3 regions of the Paenibacillus sp. CB74 genome follow, and region 1 is predicted to be linked to each of the others. Evidence: a T-box and tRNA genes for the amino acid it is inferred to sense, from the RefSeq annotation. Region 1 holds a T-box; the other regions hold tRNA genes.
What was found. The T-box of region 1 lies ahead of argS (arginine--tRNA ligase). A T-box ahead of a tRNA ligase gene usually reads a tRNA of that ligase, here a tRNA-Arg.
Positions count from the first base shown of each region.

Region 2: it has a tRNA-Arg gene. The T-box ahead of argS (arginine--tRNA ligase) is inferred to sense a tRNA for this amino acid. The anticodon was not compared.
Region 3: it has a tRNA-Arg gene. The T-box ahead of argS (arginine--tRNA ligase) is inferred to sense a tRNA for this amino acid. The anticodon was not compared.

Region 1 covers NZ_CM146009.1:2,732,026-2,739,621, forward strand. The annotation lists gene argS (arginine--tRNA ligase) at 1-1,339, opposite strand, end outside; T-box leader at 1,404-1,696, opposite strand; gene ACX9NY_RS12020 (four-helix bundle copper-binding protein) at 1,878-2,213, opposite strand; gene ACX9NY_RS12025 (CobW family GTP-binding protein) at 2,287-3,384, opposite strand; gene ACX9NY_RS12030 (MogA/MoaB family molybdenum cofactor biosynthesis protein) at 3,556-4,074, shown strand; gene ACX9NY_RS12035 (hypothetical protein) at 4,142-4,696, opposite strand; gene ACX9NY_RS12040 (oxidoreductase) at 4,771-5,790, opposite strand; gene ACX9NY_RS12045 (hypothetical protein) at 5,871-6,524, opposite strand; gene ACX9NY_RS12050 (nicotinate phosphoribosyltransferase) at 6,909-7,596, opposite strand, start outside.
Region 2 covers NZ_CM146009.1:4,967,780-4,975,375, reverse strand. The annotation lists rRNA gene ACX9NY_RS21980 (23S ribosomal RNA) at 1-1,562, shown strand, start outside; rRNA gene rrf (5S ribosomal RNA) at 1,639-1,755, shown strand; tRNA gene ACX9NY_RS21970 (tRNA-Ile) at 1,815-1,888, shown strand; tRNA gene ACX9NY_RS21965 (tRNA-Ala) at 1,921-1,996, shown strand; tRNA gene ACX9NY_RS21960 (tRNA-Asn) at 1,998-2,073, shown strand; tRNA gene ACX9NY_RS21955 (tRNA-Ser) at 2,077-2,168, shown strand; tRNA gene ACX9NY_RS21950 (tRNA-Glu) at 2,186-2,257, shown strand; tRNA gene ACX9NY_RS21945 (tRNA-Val) at 2,265-2,340, shown strand; tRNA gene ACX9NY_RS21940 (tRNA-Met) at 2,358-2,431, shown strand; tRNA gene ACX9NY_RS21935 (tRNA-Asp) at 2,457-2,534, shown strand; tRNA gene ACX9NY_RS21930 (tRNA-Thr) at 2,557-2,632, shown strand; tRNA gene ACX9NY_RS21925 (tRNA-His) at 2,730-2,805, shown strand; tRNA gene ACX9NY_RS21920 (tRNA-Gln) at 2,818-2,892, shown strand; tRNA gene ACX9NY_RS21915 (tRNA-Lys) at 2,905-2,980, shown strand; tRNA gene ACX9NY_RS21910 (tRNA-Leu) at 2,990-3,077, shown strand; tRNA gene ACX9NY_RS21905 (tRNA-Gly) at 3,086-3,160, shown strand; tRNA gene ACX9NY_RS21900 (tRNA-Arg) at 3,166-3,242, shown strand; tRNA gene ACX9NY_RS21895 (tRNA-Pro) at 3,259-3,332, shown strand; tRNA gene ACX9NY_RS21890 (tRNA-Gly) at 3,346-3,416, shown strand; gene ACX9NY_RS21885 (hypothetical protein) at 3,620-4,480, opposite strand; gene ACX9NY_RS21880 (LysR family transcriptional regulator) at 4,609-5,535, opposite strand; gene ACX9NY_RS21875 (ABC transporter ATP-binding protein) at 5,960-6,976, shown strand; gene ACX9NY_RS21870 (ABC transporter substrate-binding protein) at 7,056-7,596, shown strand, end outside.
Region 3 covers NZ_CM146009.1:6,252,606-6,260,201, forward strand. The annotation lists rRNA gene ACX9NY_RS27530 (23S ribosomal RNA) at 1-1,818, shown strand, start outside; rRNA gene rrf (5S ribosomal RNA) at 1,895-2,011, shown strand; tRNA gene ACX9NY_RS27540 (tRNA-Asn) at 2,096-2,171, shown strand; tRNA gene ACX9NY_RS27545 (tRNA-Thr) at 2,175-2,247, shown strand; tRNA gene ACX9NY_RS27550 (tRNA-Glu) at 2,258-2,329, shown strand; tRNA gene ACX9NY_RS27555 (tRNA-Val) at 2,337-2,412, shown strand; tRNA gene ACX9NY_RS27560 (tRNA-Gln) at 2,422-2,496, shown strand; tRNA gene ACX9NY_RS27565 (tRNA-Lys) at 2,503-2,578, shown strand; tRNA gene ACX9NY_RS27570 (tRNA-Leu) at 2,585-2,665, shown strand; tRNA gene ACX9NY_RS27575 (tRNA-Gly) at 2,676-2,750, shown strand; tRNA gene ACX9NY_RS27580 (tRNA-Arg) at 2,757-2,833, shown strand; tRNA gene ACX9NY_RS27585 (tRNA-Pro) at 2,850-2,923, shown strand; tRNA gene ACX9NY_RS27590 (tRNA-Gly) at 2,934-3,004, shown strand; gene ACX9NY_RS27595 (WGxxGxxG family protein) at 3,212-3,529, opposite strand; gene ppc (phosphoenolpyruvate carboxylase) at 4,108-6,900, shown strand; gene sigW (RNA polymerase sigma factor SigW) at 7,161-7,596, shown strand, end outside.

The DNA.
Region 1 (7,596 bases):
TATATTGCACATAAGGTCCGGTCTCTCCTTCAAAACTCACCGCATCTTCCAGTGAGAAGTCCACATCGTTTAAGCGATTATTGCGCAGATCACCGAAGATAATAGCACCTACACCAACAGCCTCAGCTACCTTCTGAGGGTTCTCCAGATTCGGGTTTTTCTCTTGAATAATCTGCAAAGCACGAGCGACTGCCTCATCCAACACTTCCTGCAAGAAGACGACTTTACCGCGACGTGTAGACATTTTCCGTCCCTCAAAACGCATTAATCCAAACGGGATATGTTCACATTTCGCAGACCATTCATGCCCCATCCGGGAAAGGACCGCAAATACCTGCCGGAAATGCAGCTTCTGCTCGCCTCCGACCACGTATAACAAGCGATCTGCCTTCATCACCTCATGACGATACACCGCCGTAGCCAAATCCCGTGTAGGATAGATGGTTGTTCCGTCTTTTTTGATAATCAGGCACGGGGGCATGTTCTCGTCCTCCAGACGTACCACGAGTGCTCCATCACTCTCTTCAAGTAAACCTTTCGCCTTGAGTTCTTCAACCACCGCGCCCATCTTATCATTGTAAAAGCTCTCCCCCAACGTATGGTCGAACTGTACATTCAGACGTTCATACATCCGGTTGAATTCCTTCATGCTGACTTCCACAAAGAACGCCCATAACCGCTGTGTTTCTTCATCCCCTTGCTCCAGCTTGCGGAACCACTCCCGTGCCTCCATCTCCAGGGAAGGATCGTTCTCTGCCTCATCGTGAAAGCGCACATACAGTTCCAGGGACGTACGGATCGGATCTGCCTGCAATGCTTCATCATTGCCCCATCTTTTGTATGCTGCGATCTGTTTGCCAAACTGGGTTCCCCAGTCTCCCAGATGATTCACACTTACAGAGGTATAACCCGCTTCGTTATACAACCGATACAGTGCTGCACCAATGACAGTAGAACGCAAATGTCCGATACCAAAGGGTTTCGCGATGTTAGGAGAAGACATATCAATCACGACACGCGAACCCTGACCAAGCTGAAGCTTACCGAATGCGGCATCTCCCAGTTCTTTTAGCAGATTCGGCGCGAGCTCCTCCCGATTAAAGCGGATATTTACATACGGCCCGGCCGGAGTCGCTTCAATTCCAGATGCCTGTAATCCCGTTGCGAGCTCAGTTGCAATGACTGCCGGTGCTTTTTTTAATGACTTCGCTAATGCAAAACAAGGGAATGCTGCATCCCCCATCTCCGCTTGTGGTGGAACCTCCAGTAATCTCATAACTTCTTCTTCAGTCAATCCCGTTAAAGGCGCAATATCGGCCGCAGCCTGCTTCATCAACATGTCAAACACTCCTTATCCATTCATTAGTGGCTGAAAATTAACACAAAAAAGCTCCCGTCTCTACATAAGAGACGAGAGCTGACTTAACAGTTCCCGCGGTACCACTCTAAGTGAACAGGTTGCTCTTCATATGCATCAACATGCATACCCGCAGAACCTGTTCCGCTCGATGCGTATAACGGTCGCAAGCCGAGTTACCCTCAGACAGATCTGGCCTATCCCCAATGGGGATACGTACATCTTTTCGGATAACCATCTCACGGGTGCGGTTCACACAGGTCATGTCATACCGGCTTCCACCTATCCCGGCTCGCTGTCATGTATGGATCTGGCTACTCTCCCGATCATTGATATTCTTCGTTTCAATTCATTCCCATCATTATACATACCACGTTTAGACTTGGCAACCTGCATTAAAAATCCCCTACAGAAAGGCAATACACATAGGCACATCGTCTCAGATGCCTGTGTTCACTACCTTCCCTTAGGGGACCAAGGTCATTATCGGTTTTTATTATATGTTCCAGTGAAATAGTAATTATGCTACTGCTGCCATCAACCGGCAAGCTTCTGCACATCTGCGGCAAGCCTCTGCACATGCTTGGCAGTGATCGTGGTTGTGTTTGCCACACTCTGCGGCGCAAGCTTCACAAGCTTTCACACACAATTCGCATATTTCAGCAATGAAATCACTTCCACGTGTCATCGCTTGTGCAGCAAAACTGCAGATCTCCGCACATTCCCGATTCAAACGGATACAATCACGAAGCATCGCCAGATCATATTCTTTCAGACTCGATATGTAACATACGTTGCAAGCATTCATGCACTCCAGGCAAGCATCGATACATTGTTGATATTGTTGTTGTGTCATTTAAAGTTACCTCCCAGGCAAAGTTTGCTATGCTTCTTAATACCCAGTTGGGAGGAATATTGAATCATCCAACTTACTTTATCGCTTCCAATTCCAGTAATTGGTCACGAATGACAGTTTGGTCAAAATGTTCACCTATAAACACAGCAACATTAGGGACATTTCCCTGAGGTGTGATCTTCATGTAGTCCGATTCACGGTAGGCATACTGGAACCAAAAGCGGCTCGCCGTGTCACTAAATGATAAAATACCTTTTGCTCGATACACATCACGTGGCAATGCGGATACAAATTGTTCAAACGCCTCGCTGTTCACCGGTTGACTGAAATAATGCGTATAAACCATGACATGTTCGTGTGAGGCATGAGGAGCGGAATGCTCGTGACTGTGGTCATGAACATGGCTATAGGATGCGTCATTATTCGTAGCATCGCCTTGAACCGACTGATGTCCATGATTGCATCCATGTGTACCACAGGTTTCCGTATGCTCATGGTGAGCCGGCTTATCTGCTTCAGAAGCTGAATCATGCACATGCACGTCTGCCCCACTGCGAAGCAACAGATCCATCTCCACCTCACATTTGACTGTAGGGATTACAGGTGCGAAGCCATTCCATTTTGCCAAAAGCTGTTCCAGGTCCTTCAGCTCCTGCGCACTCACCCGATCCGTTTTGTTCAAAAGAAGCACAGACGCGCAGCGAATCTGCTCCTGCATCAGTTTAAAGGTCTGCCCCTTCTGCTCCTGATACAGACCAGATAGATGTGCTGCATCCACAACCGTGATGAGACTTTTCAGTTCCAGTCGCATGTAGAGTGAGGTCTCCGTTACCGCATCCAGAATCTCCATTGGATTCGCCGCACCGGTTGCTTCAATAACGATCACATCAGGTGATTCCTCCTGAACGAGATCAGCAAGTTGCAATCCCAAGTCACCACGTACTGTACAACAGATGCATCCACCTAACATCTCTGTCATGGGAACGGCGGAATCCACAATCTGACCATCCAGATTGACTTCGCCTAACTCATTCATAACCACTGCGGGACGCAAACCCTGCTGTTGCCAATGTTCGATCAACTGAACAAGCAGTGTTGTTTTGCCACTCCCCAAAAAACCTGACAGTATATATACAGGTATGGATTGTTCTTTTAAAATTGTTTCATTCATGCGTATACACCTCTCTGATTGTCCTTCTTGTAACCTGATCTATTTGTATCTAGCGAGTGTACACCATCCCGCATTCGTTATGCAATCATGTTCAATTCTTCCCCAGTACATTGCCTGATGCTAACGGATGGTCTATGCTATGAGGACATGTTGATTGAAGGAGGAAGTTTCATGACTAGTTCAGTGGAACAACATCGCCAGGAAGCTCCGACCACGGTATCGTGCATGATTGTTACAGTGTCAGACACGCGCACCAAAGACACGGACACCAGTGGCCAGCTCATGCATCAGCTTCTGAATGAAGCAGGGTATCAGATTGTTGAATACATCATTACACCAGACGAAACGGAGAACATTCGAAGCATCCTGCAGGATGCAGCTGTTCGTGATGATATTGAAGCCGTGCTGCTTAGCGGCGGAACAGGAATTGCTCCCCGAGATACGACATACGAAGCGGTATCCTCATTGCTCGACAAGGAACTTCCAGGTTTCGGTGAGATCTTCCGATTTCTCAGTTACACCGAAGATATCGGTTCAGCTGCCATCCTGAGCAGAGCCGTCGCTGGTACGATTGGACGCACTGCGGTATTCTCCATGCCAGGTTCCAGAGGTGCCGTCAAATTGGCCATGGAAAAACTCATTTTGCCTGAACTGCGGCATGTCATGCGTGAAATATATAGACCCGTCTGAAAGATCAGACGGGTTTTCGGGTTTATTTTCAGCTGTAAGTTATAGTACGACGGGTATCTCACTCTACTTACCTTAGTTGCCCCAGCACATGTTGGAACACCTGCATGACATCCTGTTCATACTTGTCCTTTTCCCCACCCGAAGCTGTATACACGAGTGAGACGTATCCTTTGCTGCGAATCGTTGTCCGGCCAAGCGCATTCTCCAAGACAGCCTCATCAGCATTCTCACTATACATTTGTTTCATGCCGGCAGCACGGGTTGCTGCATCACTGAAAATGTGGACTTTCACGATATGTCTACTACTTCCATTCAACAAGTACATATAAGAGATCCCACCATGGCCATCATCTTCAAACATATTATTCATCAGCTGAATGCTTTTTGCTTCAAAACTCTTACTGATCTCACTTACCAATTCACCGTTTAATCCGTGTCCTTGACTCTGTGCCCGCACATTCCCTTCATCTGTCGCTTCACGGGTGTAGACCTTCCGCTCCTGCTCAATGGATGATGCCGAACAAGCCACCAGGGACCAGACACTTGTGATCAACACACCACTTACAAGTATCGACTTCATTTTTCTTCGAACCAGACTTCGTCCTTTTCTATCAAAACACATGCCAATCCTTCCTTTCCAGTCACATGTACTGTGACCCAATCAGGTAGAATTAGCATGTCTTAGGACTTGGAAACTTATGCGGATGGCAGATCTGATATTGTATTGACCACAGTCCGACCTACCGCACCACCTTGGAGTATCGTCTCAAGCGTGTGCGGCAACTGGTCTAGAGAAATTTCGCGGATTCCCAGTTCCAGCGCGCGCTCCGGTTTCCATTCTCCGCCGAGCAGTTCCCACAGCCGTTCCCGACGTTCCATCGGACAATATACAGAGTCTATACCAATAAGCTGGATACCACGAAGAATAAATGGAAGTACCGTAGATTCAAAAGCTGTGCCTCCGGTTAACCCGGATACCGCTACTGCACCTCCGTATTGAATCTGTTTCAATCGCTCCGCGAGAGCAGGTCCTCCTGTTGGATCAACAACACCCGCCCATAGCTGTTTCCCCATAGCTCCTTTAGCTGGAGCATCAGCTTCTTCACGAGTAATAACCTCTGAGGCTCCCAAGTTTCGGAGCAATGACTCCTCCTGATCCTTCTTGCCTGTGCTGGCTGTTACTTGGAAGCCAAGTTTCGCCAGAATCGCCACGGCCATACTTCCAACGCCCCCCGTTGCACCCGTAACCAGAATCTTGCCTATCGCCGGGGTTACTCCAGCCTGTAACAGCGCATCTACCGAAAGTGCAGCCGTAAATCCTGCGGTTCCAATTGCCATGGCTTCTTTCTCACTGAGACCCGGTGGAAGAGGCACCAGCCATTCACTGCGCAGACGAGCATACTCGCTGTACCCTCCGTAATGAGATACGCCAGGCTCGAACCCTGTACTGATTACCCGATCTCCTGGTGCAAAACGTCCACTCACGGACTCTTCTACCGTTCCGGCCAGATCGATACCCGGTACCATCGGGTATTCACGAACGACACCACCCTTCTCAAGAGTCGCAAGTCCGTCTTTATAATTGACACTGGAATATTGCACCTGTACCGTTACATCTCCATTCGGAAGATCTTCCTTCTTCAGTTGCTCTATACCCGCTTTCACTCCGCCCTGCTCTTCTTTACGAACAACATATGCGTTAAAATGGTTTTTCATCGATAGCCACTCCTTTTTCGGATTTTATATATTTTTCCATTAAGCACATGAATTGTTCGCATTCAGGCTTAACGTAATCATCAAGCTCTATCTCTCCTGAGCGTCAACAGATAAATTAGCGGACCCACAATAGGGATGATGCCTGCCGCGGCCCAAGCTGGTGAACGTCGACTACCTTTGGCGTCCCTGTATATTGCAATCACGGAAAGCAAGGTCAACAGTACAAAATCAATCGTCATAATATGTACAAAGGATGATTGCTTGAACGCCTCCACATATACATCCGGATGACCTTGCGTCACGGCGTAGAATGCGGTCCCCAGCGTCAACAGCAGAAGGACTACATGCGTCAACTTGTGAGCTGCCACTCTTCCAATTCCCGACTCCCGCTGACGACCAAAATGCAAGCTTGTATAACCCGAAGCTCTATTTGCGGATGATGACCACACATAGTAGGGAAGCAGGGCAAAAGCACCTAGTCCAAAAGAAAGCAGAACAAAAGGCCAAGCCGGTACACGGCCACTTCGTTCTTTCACCGATGTTCTTAACAGCATACAGGCATAAACTGCCGGGAAAATACCTAACCACGAAAACACAGTAAGTAACCAAGGCTCTTTGCTTTGCATGGTGATTAGTTCTTTGAATATCGGATCACTTCCAGGTGATTGCCCCGGTGCCAACAACAATGCATAGGCAATAAAAGCGATCCAGATCAGACCCAATATCCATCTCATGTCTGCACCTCCTCTTACTTTCATCCCCTACAGCTATGGGATTGAATCAATAGTTGCAGAATTTGGCGTCTCCTGCGCTTTCCCGAGAAATAATGACTGCTATTCCCTACAACTTCTTGAATTGCTGATGACCACTATCAGTATAGCCTGCTACCTTGGCGGTCTGTCCATGAGATTTCTTACATACGGGTCCGAGTTAATCGGATCATATAAAAAACGTCTATCGACATACTTTCTGAAGACAGACCACGTTTAGCTGAAATTTTGCTTGTAAGCGTCGAATCGTTCAACCTTCGCTAAACACGTATACATTCCATGATCATCAAAAAGGCATACGCCAGTATTCTTACCTGGTTATGCCTTTTTGTCATTCTTAAGTTTAGATCATTCCTCTGTGGATTTCACATGTTCCGCAATAAGCTTCTGCTTCATATTCCATGCCGCAGGGCTAATGTTTACACGGTAGATCTCCGGGTTGAGCTTCCGTTGGTATTCAGGCCAGAACAGATTCATCTGTTCCCGGTGATACGCCCGAATCTCATCCAGATTAGGCAGCTCATACACTTTGCGTCCGTTCACAAAGATCGGCTCCAGCATATTGACCGCTTCGTAGCGGGTAACGGTTTTTTTCAGGTAAGGGTGTAGCGGGTTGAACAGCTTGAGCGGTCCGCCTTGGAGCGGCTGCTCTTCATCTGGATAGCAGATATAATCCGCAATCGCTTTGCCATGTTTCGGATCAATGATCCGGAACACTTCCTTTTTACCTGGAGTGGACACCTTTTCAGGATTGGCAGAAATTTTGATCGTAGGCAGCATGGCACCGTCCACTTCACGTTCTACCAATTTGTACACTCCACCCAAAGATGGCTGGTCAGAAGCGGTAATCAACTGTGTGCCGACACCCCATGTATCAATCCGTGCTCCTTGTGCCTTCAGGTTGAAAATCGTGTTTTCATCCAAATCATTGGATGCTACAATTTTCACATAATCCAGGCCAGCCTCATCCAGCATCTGACGTGCCTGAATGGACAAGTACGCAAGGTCACCGCTGTCCAGACGAATCGCATTCATC
Region 2 (7,596 bases), 2.2 Mb from region 1:
AGGCTCGTCCGCTCAGGGTAAGTCGGGACCTAAGGCGAGGCCGAAAGGCGTAGTCGAAGGACAACAGGTCGAAATTCCTGTACCACCGTAAGCCGTTATGAGCAATGGGGGGACGCAGTAGGGTAGTGACGCGGACTGATGGATGTCCGTCTAAGCAGTGAGGCTGATGTGTAGGCAAATCCGCACATCATTAAGGCTGAGCTGTGATGGGGAGCGAAAATTATAGTAGCGAAGGTCATGATCTCACACTGCCAAGAAAAGCCTCTAGCCAGGTGAAGGTGCCCGTACCGCAAACCGACACAGGTAGGCGAGAAGAGTATTCTAAGGCGCGCGGAAGAACTCTCGTTAAGGAACTCGGCAAAATGACCCCGTAACTTCGGGAGAAGGGGTGCCCCGGTAGTGTGAATAGCACGAGGGGGCCGCAGTGAAAAGGCCCAAGCGACTGTTTAGCAAAAACACAGGTCTGTGCGAAGCCGTAAGGCGAAGTATACGGGCTGACGCCTGCCCGGTGCTGGAAGGTTAAGGGGAGTGGTTAGGAGCAATCCGAAGCTGTGAACCGAAGCCCCAGTAAACGGCGGCCGTAACTATAACGGTCCTAAGGTAGCGAAATTCCTTGTCAGGTAAATTCTGACCCGCACGAATGGCGTAACGACTTGGGCGCTGTCTCAACGAGAGATCCGGTGAAATTTTAATACCTGTGAAGATGCAGGTTACCCGCGACAAGACGGAAAGACCCCATGGAGCTTTACTGCAGCTTGATATTGAATTTGGGTACGATCTGTACAGGATAGGTGGGAGCCTGAGAGACATGAGCGCCAGCTTGTGTGGAGGCAACGTTGGGATACCACCCTGATCGTATCTAGGTTCTAACCTGGTACCGTAATCCGGTGCGGGGACAGTGTCAGGTGGGCAGTTTGACTGGGGCGGTCGCCTCCTAAAGAGTAACGGAGGCGCCCAAAGGTTCCCTCAGAATGGTTGGAAATCATTCGAAGAGTGCAAAGGCATAAGGGAGCTTGACTGCGAGACCTACAAGTCGAGCAGGGACGAAAGTCGGGCTTAGTGATCCGGTGGTACCGCATGGAAGGGCCATCGCTCAACGGATAAAAGCTACCCTGGGGATAACAGGCTTATCTCCCCCAAGAGTCCACATCGACGGGGAGGTTTGGCACCTCGATGTCGGCTCATCGCATCCTGGGGCTGAAGTAGGTCCCAAGGGTTGGGCTGTTCGCCCATTAAAGCGGTACGCGAGCTGGGTTCAGAACGTCGTGAGACAGTTCGGTCCCTATCTGTCGTGGGCGTAGGAAATTTGAGAGGAGCTGTCCTTAGTACGAGAGGACCGGGATGGACGTACCGCTGGTGTACCAGTTGTTCCGCCAGGAGCACCGCTGGGTAGCTATGTACGGACGGGATAAACGCTGAAAGCATCTAAGCGTGAAGCCCCCCTCAAGATGAGATTTCCCAGTATGTAAGACCCCTTGAAGACGACGAGGTAGATAGGCTGGGGGTGGAAGTGCAGCAATGCATGGAGCTGACCAGTACTAATCGGTCGAGGGCTTATCCAAATATGCAAGTGATAGTTCGCATGTTTCGTTTCGAATCTAGTTTTCAGAGAACGAACTCTGAAATGTAAGCACCGCGTTTGGTGGCGATGGCGGAGGGGTTCCACACGTACCCATCCCGAACACGACCGTTAAGCCCTCTAGCGCCGATGGTACTTGGACCGCAGGGTCCTGGGAGAGTAGGACGCCGCCAAGCGATTTCCCTTTGGGGTATTTTTTTTGCCCCCCTTGTCAAGGAATAAGGGATATATATTAGGGCCCTTAGCTCAGTTGGTTAGAGCGCACCTCTGATAAGGGTGAGGCCGGTGGTTCGAGTCCACCAGGGCCCATAGCAAGACCACAACAAAAAAAACCAGAGTATGGGGCCATAGCTCAGCTGGGAGAGCGCCTGCCTTGCAAGCAGGAGGTCAGCGGTTCGATCCCGCTTGGCTCCACCATTCCCTGATAGCTCAGTTGGTAGAGCACTCGACTGTTAATCGAGTTGTCACAGGTTCGAGCCCTGTTCGGGGAGCCATATGGAGAGGTGTCCGAGCTGGCCGAAGGAGCACGATTGGAAATCGTGTAGGCGTCACAAGCGTCTCGAGGGTTCGAATCCCTCTCTCTCCGCCAGATAATTTTTTTAGCAAGGCCCGTTGGTCAAGGGGTTAAGACACCTCCCTTTCACGGAGGTAACAGGGGTTCGAATCCCCTACGGGTCATATAGATGGAGGCTTAGCTCAGCTGGGAGAGCATCTGCCTTACAAGCAGAGGGTCGGGGGTTCGATCCCCTCAGCCTCCACCATATTATCTTTTTAACGACGCGGGGTGGAGCAGCCCGGTAGCTCGTCGGGCTCATAACCCGAAGGCCGCAGGTTCAAATCCTGCCCCCGCAATTCACTTTCCTTGAGAAAGTATTATGGAACCGTGGTGTAGTTGGCCTAACATGCCTGCCTGTCACGCAGGAGATCGCGGGTTCGAATCCCGTCGGTTCCGCCATTTTTAATTTAATATACACCATGCCGGTGTAGCTCAACTGGTAGAGCAACTGACTTGTAATCAGTAGGTTGGGGGTTCAAGTCCTCTCGCCGGCACCATTTTTAGTACTTACATCTGAATTTGTAATTGAATGTATATTATAGATGCAGTTGTTAATACTAAGATACTCTTAGTGGATGAATGGCTTACTCTATGGCGATCGTGGCGAAGTGGTTAACGCACCGGTTTGTGGATCCGGCATTCGGGGGTTCAATTCCCCTCGATCGCCCCATGATTTTTTTAATGGGGATTAGCCAAGCGGTAAGGCAACGGACTTTGACTCCGTCATGCATAGGTTCAAATCCTATATCCCCAGCCATTTCATTATTTTGAGTCATTAGCTCAGTTGGTAGAGCACCTGACTTTTAATCAGGGTGTCGAAGGTTCGAGCCCTTCATGACTCACCATTATATTTTGCGGTCGTGGCGGAATTGGCAGACGCGCACGGTTCAGGTCCGTGTGGGCTAACCCCCCGTGGAGGTTCGAGTCCTCTCGACCGCACCATATGTTTTGCGGAAGTGGCTCAGCGGTAGAGCATCGCCTTGCCAAGGCGAGGGTCGCGGGTTCGATTCCCGTCTTCCGCTCCATATTTGCGCCCTTAGCTCAGCTGGATAGAGCGTTTGACTACGAATCAAAAGGCCGGGAGTTCGAATCTCTCAGGGCGCGCCATTATTTTCATAAGTATCGGGATGTAGCTCAGCTTGGTAGAGCACCTGGTTTGGGACCAGGGGGTCGCATGTTCAAATCGTGTCATCCCGATTTTTTTTATTATGCGGGTGTAGTTCAATGGTAGAACTTTAGCCTTCCAAGCTAATAGCGTGGGTTCGATTCCCATCACCCGCTTCCTAGATATATTGAAAGAGCTCTTGCTTATTGCAGGGGCTCTTTTTGTATTAGTCATTTAAACTCTTAATTAGTGAACTCTAAATTAGCTTACTGTATAAGTATCTTAATTCACTTAATTCAAGGAACGACAAAAGCTCCGCTTTCTACGATGAACGCAGGAAGAGGAGCTTGCGATGTTTCATTAGTACGATGACGAATAATTAGTATCTTTCAAGAATCGTCTGTGTCTTCAAGCCATCGGCAGGAATTAGCCAGTTGTTGTTCTCCAGCAATTGCAGCAGTTGGGTACGCAGGCCCGATACGGCTACAGCATCATCGGTTTTGAAAGAGACCTCTACGATATTTTCAGTACCTGTACCTGCTGCATTACGGATCGGCCATACTTCGAGTGTAAGTTCTTGACCATTCCATGTACCTTCATAACGTTGGAATGTGATCGGGCCATATGCACGGGATTGCGTCAGCTGCTGCTTGCCCCAGTTGGAGGCAGACCAGTTTTTCAATTTGCCAGGGAGCTTGTCCAGTAACATGTTCAAGGCTTCTTGCTCTGTAGGAAGATGAACACCTGTTGCATTGGTATCGACCTTTTTCGTGTTGGAGAAGCTTAGTGTTTGTTTGCCATATCCCCAATCGATCTCAGCCTCGTAATTATCATCCGATTTATCGAATCCTTCTTGGTTAGCCAATGTCAGCGCTGCGTTGATATCACCATTGATGACAGGGTATCGTTTTTTGTAGGTCAGTTCGTAGTTGTTTTTATCATCCTTCTTGCGAAAACGAACATTCCATCCTTGCTCATCCAGTCCGAGCGCATTGGTGTCAAAGTACTCTACGTTAATGTTTCTTGGCGTGGAACTCAGGCCGAGGGTCTGAATGACTTCACTGCGTGGTGTCCCATCTGTATTCAATACGAGTTCCGGCTTGGCTAGAAACTTTACTTCATAAGCAGGAACAGCATTGGCAGCAGCTGAAGCCTGGGGGGCTCCCAGAAACGTCAATCCACTTCCCAATGTTACGATGCTCAGCATGAATGAGGCAGATACCTTTTTCCACTTTTTCAAAACCAATCACTCTCCTAATCTGGATTAACGTACAGCTCCCACTTTATCGTCCGAGTATCTGAACGCGATTAACGGGGAGCGCACATTGCGTTAAGCCTGCATAGATTTGATGAATGGCAAACGATAGTTTATAGAGGATCAGGGGAATTCGCTATGGAAACAGGGAAGCCGTAGCTCACCTCTCGCAGCACTTCTTTGAAGCGATTTACTTGAACTGAAGGATGGCGGTCCTTGTTATGTACGGTATATATATGGCGCGGTGCCTGCTCTCCCGGAATGGGAAGAACCTGAATGAGCCCGTGCTGCTCCTCCCACTGTACTGCCATTCGTGACATGAACGAGACATGCCCCCCAATTAACACAAGCTGTTTGATGGCTTCCAGGGAATCCATCTCCACCGTACTCCTCAAACGAATGTCATGTTGCGCGAGCCATTGGTTGGTTAGTCGCCGAGTACTGGATTCGTTGCCATGTAGGGCAAATGGGATCTGAGCAATATGCTCAGGCGTCAATGGTTCCTTCTGGGCCAACCCATGCTGTGGAGAGCAGATTAATACCAAGTCATCCTCACATAACGTCTCAGCTTGCAGCGCGGGTCCGACAAACGGCTCAGAAGAGATCACCCCCAGATCAATCTGATGCCGAATTAACATCTCGCGAATAACGGGTGATGGTTTGACGGATAAGACGATACGAATGCCAGGGAATTCTTGAGAAAAGGTATTGAGTATAGCGGGCAGCAGATATGTAGCTGGTACATAGCTTGCCCCAATGTGCAGAGTGCCCCGATATAGACTGTCATATTCTTTTACTACCCGCCTTGCCTCTTGGGTCAGGGCATTGATTTTGACGGAATAGTGGAGCAGGGCTTGTCCGGCCTCGGTTAGAAAGGTCTTCCCACTGCGCGATTCGAATAATCGCACGCCCATCTCTTCCTCCAATGACTTCATATGAAATGTAACGGTTGGTTGTTTGATCCCCAGTAACTCTGCCACGCTTGTCATGTGATGATGCTTATCGATCAGCTCAACAATTTGCAGTTTGATCAGATTCAATGTCCCAACACTCCTCTCACTTCTACTAACCCCAATATATAAGATGATCTAATGTTTTTCATAAAGACGGAGAGTACAGAACCAATCTGAAGAAGCGAAGCCAAAAGCTTTCTGGAAGAAAGCTACTTCGGAAGCATATGCTTCGCCTTTATCCCCGGATTTCTCCCTTTAAAAAGGGAGTATAAGAAATCTGGGGATAACAGCGATCGGAAGATGGTGCTGTAATCGAAGCGAAAACATGAAAATTAATTTAGTTCACCTACTATAGATTTAATCTATGAACATCAACAGAATTCATCTAAAAAGTTAATTCCAATTTTACATACAAGACATACAACTCGCGAAAGCGGACGTTAGACTGAGAACAGTGCAAGAGATGAAGTAACAAAAGAGATCAAGTAACAGAAGACAGGCAGGGATGCTTATGAAATTAGAGATAACGGGAATTCAAAAATCATTCAATCAAACACCCGCACTGTTGCCGACAGATCTAACGCTTGAACATGGCAATTTCACGACACTGCTTGGCCCATCAGGCTGTGGCAAAACAACACTACTCCGCATGTTGGCCGGGCTGGAACAGCCGGATGCGGGGGAGATACGTGCAGATGGTGAGTATATCTACTCTGCGGCGAAGCGGATTGATATACCAACACACAAGCGTAATCTGGGCATGGTGTTTCAGGATTTTGCATTATGGCCACATATGACCGTCTATGAAAACGTAGCGTTTGGCCTAAAGGCCGGAAAACAGAAATCCGATCTGCGGCAAAAGGTGAACGAAGCCCTTGGTATGGTTCGCCTGCAAGGCATGGAAGATCGATATCCTCATCAGCTGTCTGGTGGACAGCAGCAACGGGTTGCTTTTGCCAGAGCCGTAGCCGTCCGACCTGGTGTGATCCTGTTCGATGAGCCACTAAGTGCACTGGATGCTGTACTTCGGGAAGAGATGCGGATTGAGATGATGTCCTTAGTACGGGATATGGGACTGACTACGCTGTACGTCACACATGATCAGATTGAAGCAATGTCGATGTCGGATGAGATTGTGGTGATGCAGAAGGGGCGGATATTGCAAAAAGGAAGCCCGGAAACGATCTACTCGGCGCCAAGTGATCCGTATGTCGCTTCGTTTATCGGAAAGTCCAACTGGCTCACGCCTAATCAATCGATGGTGCGTCCAGAGCATGTCACCTGGAACAAAACAGGTCATGATGATCTGTGTTATCCGGGAACTGTACTCAGCGTCAGCTATGTAGGTGAACGCTATGAAGTGCGGGTGCAGATGGAAGGGCTCGGCGTATGGACAGCCTATATGAACCAGAGAGTACGCGTAGGCGAGAAGGCTCAGCTCTATGTTGCTCCCGAGCGGATATGCCGCATGGATGGACAGGATGTCGAAACAGTGAATCACCGTGAAGTGATTGCAGCAGCTAATTAGGGATGAATTGATGTGTGAATGCAATCAAAAGCACTACAGATTGAACAACTTAATCGGAAACCAGGGGAGATGGATGAATATGTTGGGGATGAAAACACGGAAAAAGAGTGCAATGCTGTTATTAACTGCGGTAATGAGTATCAGTTTGTTCGGATGTAGTACGGGTAACACAACCACAGGCAATGCGGCACAACCCGCGGGTGAAGGAAACACAGCAGCGGCGGCGGAAACAACGAAAACGGCTGGTGGCAAGTTGGTATTGTATAGTGCTGGCCCACAGAAACTGGCCGATAACATCGTGAGTGGATTTACAGACAAAACAGGGATCGAAGTTGAAATGTTCCAGGGAACAACAGGCAAAATCCTGGCTCGTATGGAAGCTGAGAAATCCAATCCGGTAGCAGACGTTGTAATCCTGGCCTCCTTGCCTTCAGCACAGGCTTTGAAAGCCGATGGTTTGACGATGCCTTACCCCGAAGCAGCCAATGCGGACAAGCTGAACAAGGACTGGTCGGATGCAGAAGGCAACTATTTTAGCAGCAGTGCTTCCGCACTGGGTATTGTGTATAACACCAAACTGGTATCTACCCCGCCAACAAGTTGGGCAGATCTTGCTACGC
Region 3 (7,596 bases), 3.3 Mb from region 1:
TTGGCTTAGAAGCAGCCACCATTGAAAGAGTGCGTAATAGCTCACTGGTCGAGTGACTCTGCGCCGAAAATGTAACGGGGCTAAACACACCACCGAAGCTATGGCTTGATGCTTGCATCAGGGGTAGGGGAGCGTTGTATAAGGGTTGAAGGTGTACCGTAAGGAGCGCTGGACATTATACAAGTGAGAATGCCGGTATGAGTAACGAAAAGATCAGTGAGAATCTGATCCGCCGAAAGCCTAAGGGTTCCTGAGGAAGGCTCGTCCGCTCAGGGTAAGTCGGGACCTAAGGCGAGGCCGAAAGGCGTAGTCGAAGGACAACAGGTCGAAATTCCTGTACCACCGTAAGCCGTTATGAGCAATGGGGGGACGCAGTAGAGTAGTGACGCGGACTGATGGATGTCCGTCTAAGCAGTAAGGCTGATGTGTAGGCAAATCCGCACATCGTAAGGCTGAGCTGTGATGGGGAGCGAAAATTGTAGTAGCGAAGGTCATGATCTCACACTGCCAAGAAAAGCCTCTAGCCAGGTGAAGGTGCCCGTACCGCAAACCGACACAGGTAGGCGAGAAGAGTATTCTAAGGCGCGCGGAAGAACTCTCGTTAAGGAACTCGGCAAAATGACCCCGTAACTTCGGGAGAAGGGGTGCCCCGGTAGTGTGAATAGCACGAGGGGGCCGCAGTGAAAAGGCCCAAGCGACTGTTTAGCAAAAACACAGGTCTGTGCGAAGCCGTAAGGCGAAGTATACGGGCTGACGCCTGCCCGGTGCTGGAAGGTTAAGGGGAGTGGTTAGGAGCAATCCGAAGCTGTGAACCGAAGCCCCAGTAAACGGCGGCCGTAACTATAACGGTCCTAAGGTAGCGAAATTCCTTGTCAGGTAAATTCTGACCCGCACGAATGGCGTAACGACTTGGGCGCTGTCTCAACGAGAGATCCGGTGAAATTTTAATACCTGTGAAGATGCAGGTTACCCGCGACAAGACGGAAAGACCCCATGGAGCTTTACTGCAGCTTGATATTGAATTTGGGTACGATCTGTACAGGATAGGTGGGAGCCTTTGAAGCGTGAGCGCCAGCTTGCGTGGAGGCAACGTTGGGATACCACCCTGATCGTATCTAGGTTCTAACCTGGTACCGTAATCCGGTGCGGGGACAGTGTCAGGTGGGCAGTTTGACTGGGGCGGTCGCCTCCTAAAGAGTAACGGAGGCGCCCAAAGGTTCCCTCAGAATGGTTGGAAATCATTCGAAGAGTGCAAAGGCATAAGGGAGCTTGACTGCGAGACCTACAAGTCGAGCAGGGACGAAAGTCGGGCTTAGTGATCCGGTGGTACCGCATGGAAGGGCCATCGCTCAACGGATAAAAGCTACCCTGGGGATAACAGGCTTATCTCCCCCAAGAGTCCACATCGACGGGGAGGTTTGGCACCTCGATGTCGGCTCATCGCATCCTGGGGCTGAAGTAGGTCCCAAGGGTTGGGCTGTTCGCCCATTAAAGCGGTACGCGAGCTGGGTTCAGAACGTCGTGAGACAGTTCGGTCCCTATCTGTCGTGGGCGTAGGAAATTTGAGAGGAGCTGTCCTTAGTACGAGAGGACCGGGATGGACGTACCGCTGGTGTACCAGTTGTTCCGCCAGGAGCACCGCTGGGTAGCTATGTACGGACGGGATAAACGCTGAAAGCATCTAAGCGTGAAGCCCCCCTCAAGATGAGATTTCCCAGTATGTAAGACCCCTTGAAGACGACGAGGTAGATAGGCTGGGGGTGGAAGTGCAGCAATGCATGGAGCTGACCAGTACTAATCGGTCGAGGGCTTATCCAAATATGCAAGTTGTAATTCGCATGTTTCGTTTCGAATCTAGTTTTCAGAGAACGATCTCTGAAATGTAAGCTATGCGTTTGGTGGCGATGGCGGAGGGGTTCCACACGTACCCATCCCGAACACGACCGTTAAGCCCTCTAGCGCCGATGGTACTTGGACCGCAGGGTCCTGGGAGAGTAGGACGCCGCCAAGCGAACTCTTTCATCATACATAGAAAGCAGGCTCTGCATGTGGACGTTGTACGATGAATTGCATTTGCCCTGCAAATGCATATTATTCCCTGATAGCTCAGTTGGTAGAGCACTCGACTGTTAATCGAGTTGTCACAGGTTCGAGCCCTGTTCGGGGAGCCATTTGCTCTCATAGCTCAGTAGGTAGAGTGCATCCATGGTAAGGATGAGGTCACCGGTTCGATCCCGGTTGAGAGCTTTGGAAATGGGGCCCGTTGGTCAAGGGGTTAAGACACCTCCCTTTCACGGAGGTAACAGGGGTTCGAATCCCCTACGGGTCATATAGATGGAGGCTTAGCTCAGCTGGGAGAGCATCTGCCTTACAAGCAGAGGGTCGGGGGTTCGATCCCCTCAGCCTCCACCATCTAATTATTGGGGATTAGCCAAGCGGTAAGGCAACGGACTTTGACTCCGTCATGCATAGGTTCAAATCCTATATCCCCAGCCATTTTATGAGTCATTAGCTCAGTTGGTAGAGCACCTGACTTTTAATCAGGGTGTCGAAGGTTCGAGCCCTTCATGACTCACCATTATATGCGCGTGTGGCGGAATTGGCAGACGCACTAGACTTAGGATCTAGCGTCTTTGACGTGGGGGTTCAAGTCCCTCCACGCGCATCCTTTATTTGCGGAAGTGGCTCAGCGGTAGAGCATCGCCTTGCCAAGGCGAGGGTCGCGGGTTCGATTCCCGTCTTCCGCTCCAATATTTGCGCCCTTAGCTCAGCTGGATAGAGCGTTTGACTACGAATCAAAAGGCCGGGAGTTCGAATCTCTCAGGGCGCGCCATTATTTTCATTAATATCGGGATGTAGCTCAGCTTGGTAGAGCACCTGGTTTGGGACCAGGGGGTCGCATGTTCAAATCGTGTCATCCCGATTGTTATTATGCGGGTGTAGTTCAATGGTAGAACTTTAGCCTTCCAAGCTAATAGCGTGGGTTCGATTCCCATCACCCGCTTACATTATTTAAAAAAAACTCTCCGCATATGTGGAGGGTTTTTTATTTTTTTATGCGCGAAGAAGCAGTTATATTATGTAGCTTTACAGGTGTATTATAAAGAGCCAAAACGACCTCTGTATGCTAAATAGGGTCGCTTGGCTCTTTTGTTTACTATTTGGGAAGAAGATGCTTTTAGAGCATCAGTTAGACTGGGATTTGGGCCAATTAGCGCTCGTTGTGATCGGTTACTCTTCTACGCATACCTGCTAAACCGAGGAGTCCCAGCAGACCGAGCCAGCCCCAATCCATGCCATTATCCCGATTGGTTGTTGCGGCGTTAGCACGAACACTGTTCGTACGATAGTCACCATTGTTGCGGTAGTTCCCATCCATGTTCATGTTCATGTAGTTGCTGTCCTGATAAGACTGGACACGTGAACCGTTGGTGTCCATTCCTTTGGTCATATGATTATCAGCAGCAGCAGGACCAGCTAAAGAGGCGACGAGAAGCACAGAAGCAATAATCGTTGTAGCTTTTTTCATTAAGTTGAGTCCTCCTTTTTTTTAGAGCTACAGATTAATCTGCCCAAGAGGACAAGAAAACTATGTAGGAATGATCTGTAAAGTTATCCCTTAATTACAGTATGTTAGGGTGAAATACATAAGAAACTTTTCTAAAAAGCAGACTGTACTATGAAGAAAATTATATTTACATCTTTAATTTATTGCGTCACTGTGGTAAAGTATACAAAAGCTTGCTTTGCCGGTCATGTTTCTTTGTATGAACCTGGTTACAAATAATGAAATTATGCGGTTTTACCTTATAACATGTACGGTTACTCATATCTAAATTAATTGTATATTTATGAGTTTTTAGGTATAGGTATGAGACTTTAGTTTTATCTAAAGTATGTGAAAAAGGTATCATGCGACAGCATATGACCATTAATTGAAGCAGAACAAGAAAATGAATAAAAAAGCGTGTTTTTGTGCTGTAAATCGGGGATAATCCCCATTTTTTCTAGTAGAAAAATGAAGATTTTCGTACCATTTTATTGTATGATGTTATGAAGGTGTCAAATTTGCGTGTACGAATGGAACGATCAGATGGGAGGATAAGCATGACTGAAACTACGGTAACCGCCAGCAAAAGCCAATCCAACAACCTGCTTCGGCGAGACGTGCGGTTCCTGGGCAATATACTCGGAGAAGTTCTTGTCCATCAAGGCGGCACGGAGCTTCTAGATATCGTTGAGAAGATTCGGGAAACGAGCAAATCGTTGCGTGCAGAATTTCTGCCAGAACTCTATGCAGAGTTCAAAACGATGATCCAGGAATTAGACTCGGACAATCGTCATCAGGTTATTCGGGCATTCGCTATTTATTTTCAATTAGTTAATATTGCTGAACAAAACCATCGGATCCGGCGTAAACGGGATTATGAACGTTCTGCAGGGGACGCTGTGCAGCCAGGATCGATTGAGAAAGCAGTACAGGATCTTAAGGAACGTGGATTGTCTCATACAGAGGTGGAAGAGATTCTCGACGATTTGTCGCTGGAACTCGTTATGACAGCTCACCCAACCGAAGCCATGCGCCGGGTTATTCTGGACATCCACAAACGGATATCCGAAGATGTCATGCTACTTGATAATCCTACGCTGACGTTGCGTGAACGTGAACAGTTGCGTGAGAAACTGCTGAATGAGGTTATTACACTCTGGCAGACAGATGAACTTCGCGACCGCAAACCGACTGTACTCGATGAAGTGCGGAACGGGATGTACTACTTTCATGAAACGTTGTTCCACGTACTTCCGGATGTATATCAGGAGCTGGAACGCTGCCTGAACAAATTTTACCCTGACCATGACTGGCATGTGCCGACGTATTTGCGGTTCGGTTCCTGGATCGGTGGAGACCGGGATGGAAATCCTTCGGTAACTTCAGATGTAACATGGCAGACGTTGTTGATGCAGCGCAAGCTCGCTTTGCGTGAATACCAACGGATTATGATTGAACTTATGGGCCATCTCAGCTTCAGCACGAACATCATCCACGTATCGGATGAGCTGGTGCAGTCGATTGAGCAGGACCGTAGTTGTGTAACGTTGAAAAAAGTGGATATGTGGCGGAATGAAAAAGAGCCATACCGCATCAAATTGGCCTATATGATTGCCAAGTTGAACAATGTATTGGATGAGAACAAATTAGGTCAGGCTGACCGTTATCATAGCGCTCAGGATTTGATTGATGATCTGATGATTATTGATCGAAGTCTGCGCCATCATTTTGCCGATTACGTAGCGGATACAACTATTCGCAAAATGATTCGTCAAGTTGAGTTGTTTGGTTTCCATACCGCAGCATTGGATGTGCGTCAGCACAGTCAGGAACATGAAAATGCGATGTCGGAGATTTTGGCGAAAATGAACATTGTAGAAGATTATGCGCGTCTGACTGAAGACGGTAAAATCGATCTGCTTGCTCGTTTGCTGGATGATCCGCGTCCGCTTACTTCTCCTTATCACCAATACACGGAGGGAACCAAAGAGTGTCTGGATGTTTTTCGTACCATTAAGCGTGCCCAGAACGAATTTGGGACCGGCTGTATCACAAGTTACCTGATCAGTATGACACAGGGCGCAAGTGACTTGCTGGAGGTTATGGTATTTGCCAAGGAAGTAGGCTTATTCACCAAAGGAAACAATGGTGAGGTTGTATCTACACTTCAAGCGGTACCGCTGTTTGAAACGATTGATGACCTTCATGCGGCTTCGGACATTATGCAGAAGCTATTTAACCTTCCTGTATACCGTGCAAGCGTAAAAGGACGGAATGAACTACATGAAATCATGCTAGGTTATTCCGACAGTAACAAGGATGGCGGAGTGGTTACAGCCAACTGGGAACTGCGTGTAGCAATGAATGCGATCACGGCTGTAGGTAATGAACACGGTGTTAAGTTGAAGTTCTTCCATGGACGTGGCGGAGCTCTTGGACGTGGCGGCATGCCACTCAATCGCAGTATTCTTGCTCAACCACCACATACCATTGGTGGAGGCATCAAGATTACAGAGCAGGGAGAGGTTATTTCTTCTCGTTACTCCCTTCAGGGAATTGCATACCGTAGTCTGGAGCAGGCAACTTCTGCACTGATTACAGCAGCACTGAATGGTCTTGAGCCGCAAGAATCAGAATCCGAGCGTCATTGGGACAGCATCATCAAAGAGATTTCACAAGTATCTTTGACGAAATATCAGGATTTGATTTTCCGTGATCCGGACTTCTTTACCTTCTTCAAGGAATCCACACCGCTTCCAGAGGTGGGTGAACTGAATATTGGTTCACGTCCGTCCAAACGGAAAGGTAGCGACAAGTTCGAAGATCTGAGAGCAATTCCTTGGGTATTTGCTTGGACGCAAAGTCGTTATCTGCTTCCAGCATGGTATGCGGCAGGAACAGGGCTACAAAGTTTCTATCAGGATAAAGAGGAAAATCTGGTTGTCCTAAAAGAAATGTATGCAAGCTTCCCATTCTTCCGCACGCTGATTGATACGGTTCAGATGGCTGTAGCGAAGGCAGATCTGGTAATTGCCAAAGAGTACTCAGCCATGACTTCCAACAAGGAAGCACGGGATCGCATATATGGACAAATCGAATCTGAATTCAAGCTTACAAAAGAGCTTATTCTGAAAATTACCGGAGAAGCTGAAATTCTGGATGATGTACCAGTTATTCAAGAATCCATTCGTCTTCGTAACCCTTATGTTGATCCGTTGTCCTACATGCAGGTCCAGCTTCTGAGTGAGCTCAGAGATATGCGTGAACGTGGTGAGGACGATACGGAACTGCTCAGAGAAGTGTTGCTGACAATCAATGGCATCGCTGCAGGGCTGCGTAATACAGGTTGAGGATTTAACTGCTGCATCTGAAAAATTATATGTAACAAAGTACCCATTATGTTGTTGAATAATAGCTCCATTCTCTACTCTACGGAGTGAGAGATGAAACGGGACTCCTGAGGGAGTTCCCGTTTTTACTGTTTTTGGCGGATATTTGTCATACAGTCTTGATTTTTGACCAAAGTTGATTTACGATTTGATTGGTGAATTACAAGTGTGGACGGGTATCAGAAGACGGAAGACCCATCAGCATGTCTGGGGGAATAAGGGTGGACAATTTGGAGAATAGGCTTGTGAGACTGGTGCTTAAAGGCGACCAGAGAGCCTTCGCAGAAATCGTTGAACTATATAAGGACAAGCTGTTTCATTTGGCATATCGGATGCTGAACAATCGTCATGAAGCTGAGGACGTTGTGCAGGAGACGTTTTTGCGTGTGTTTCGCAATATGGAGAAGTATGATCCGAACCAGAAGTTCTCAACCTGGATCTACCGGATCGCGACCAATCTGTGTATTGACCGACTGCGCAGAAAGAAACCTTCATACTCTTTGGATGCTGAACTGAATGATCAGGAAGGATCGGATGGTTATGCGATGCTTCCGAGTGATGATCGTACACCAGAGAGTGAGGCACTGCTGTCAGAGACGCAAACGCTCATTCGTGAAGCCATTGACAGTTTGCCAGCCAAGTATAAGTCCGTTATGA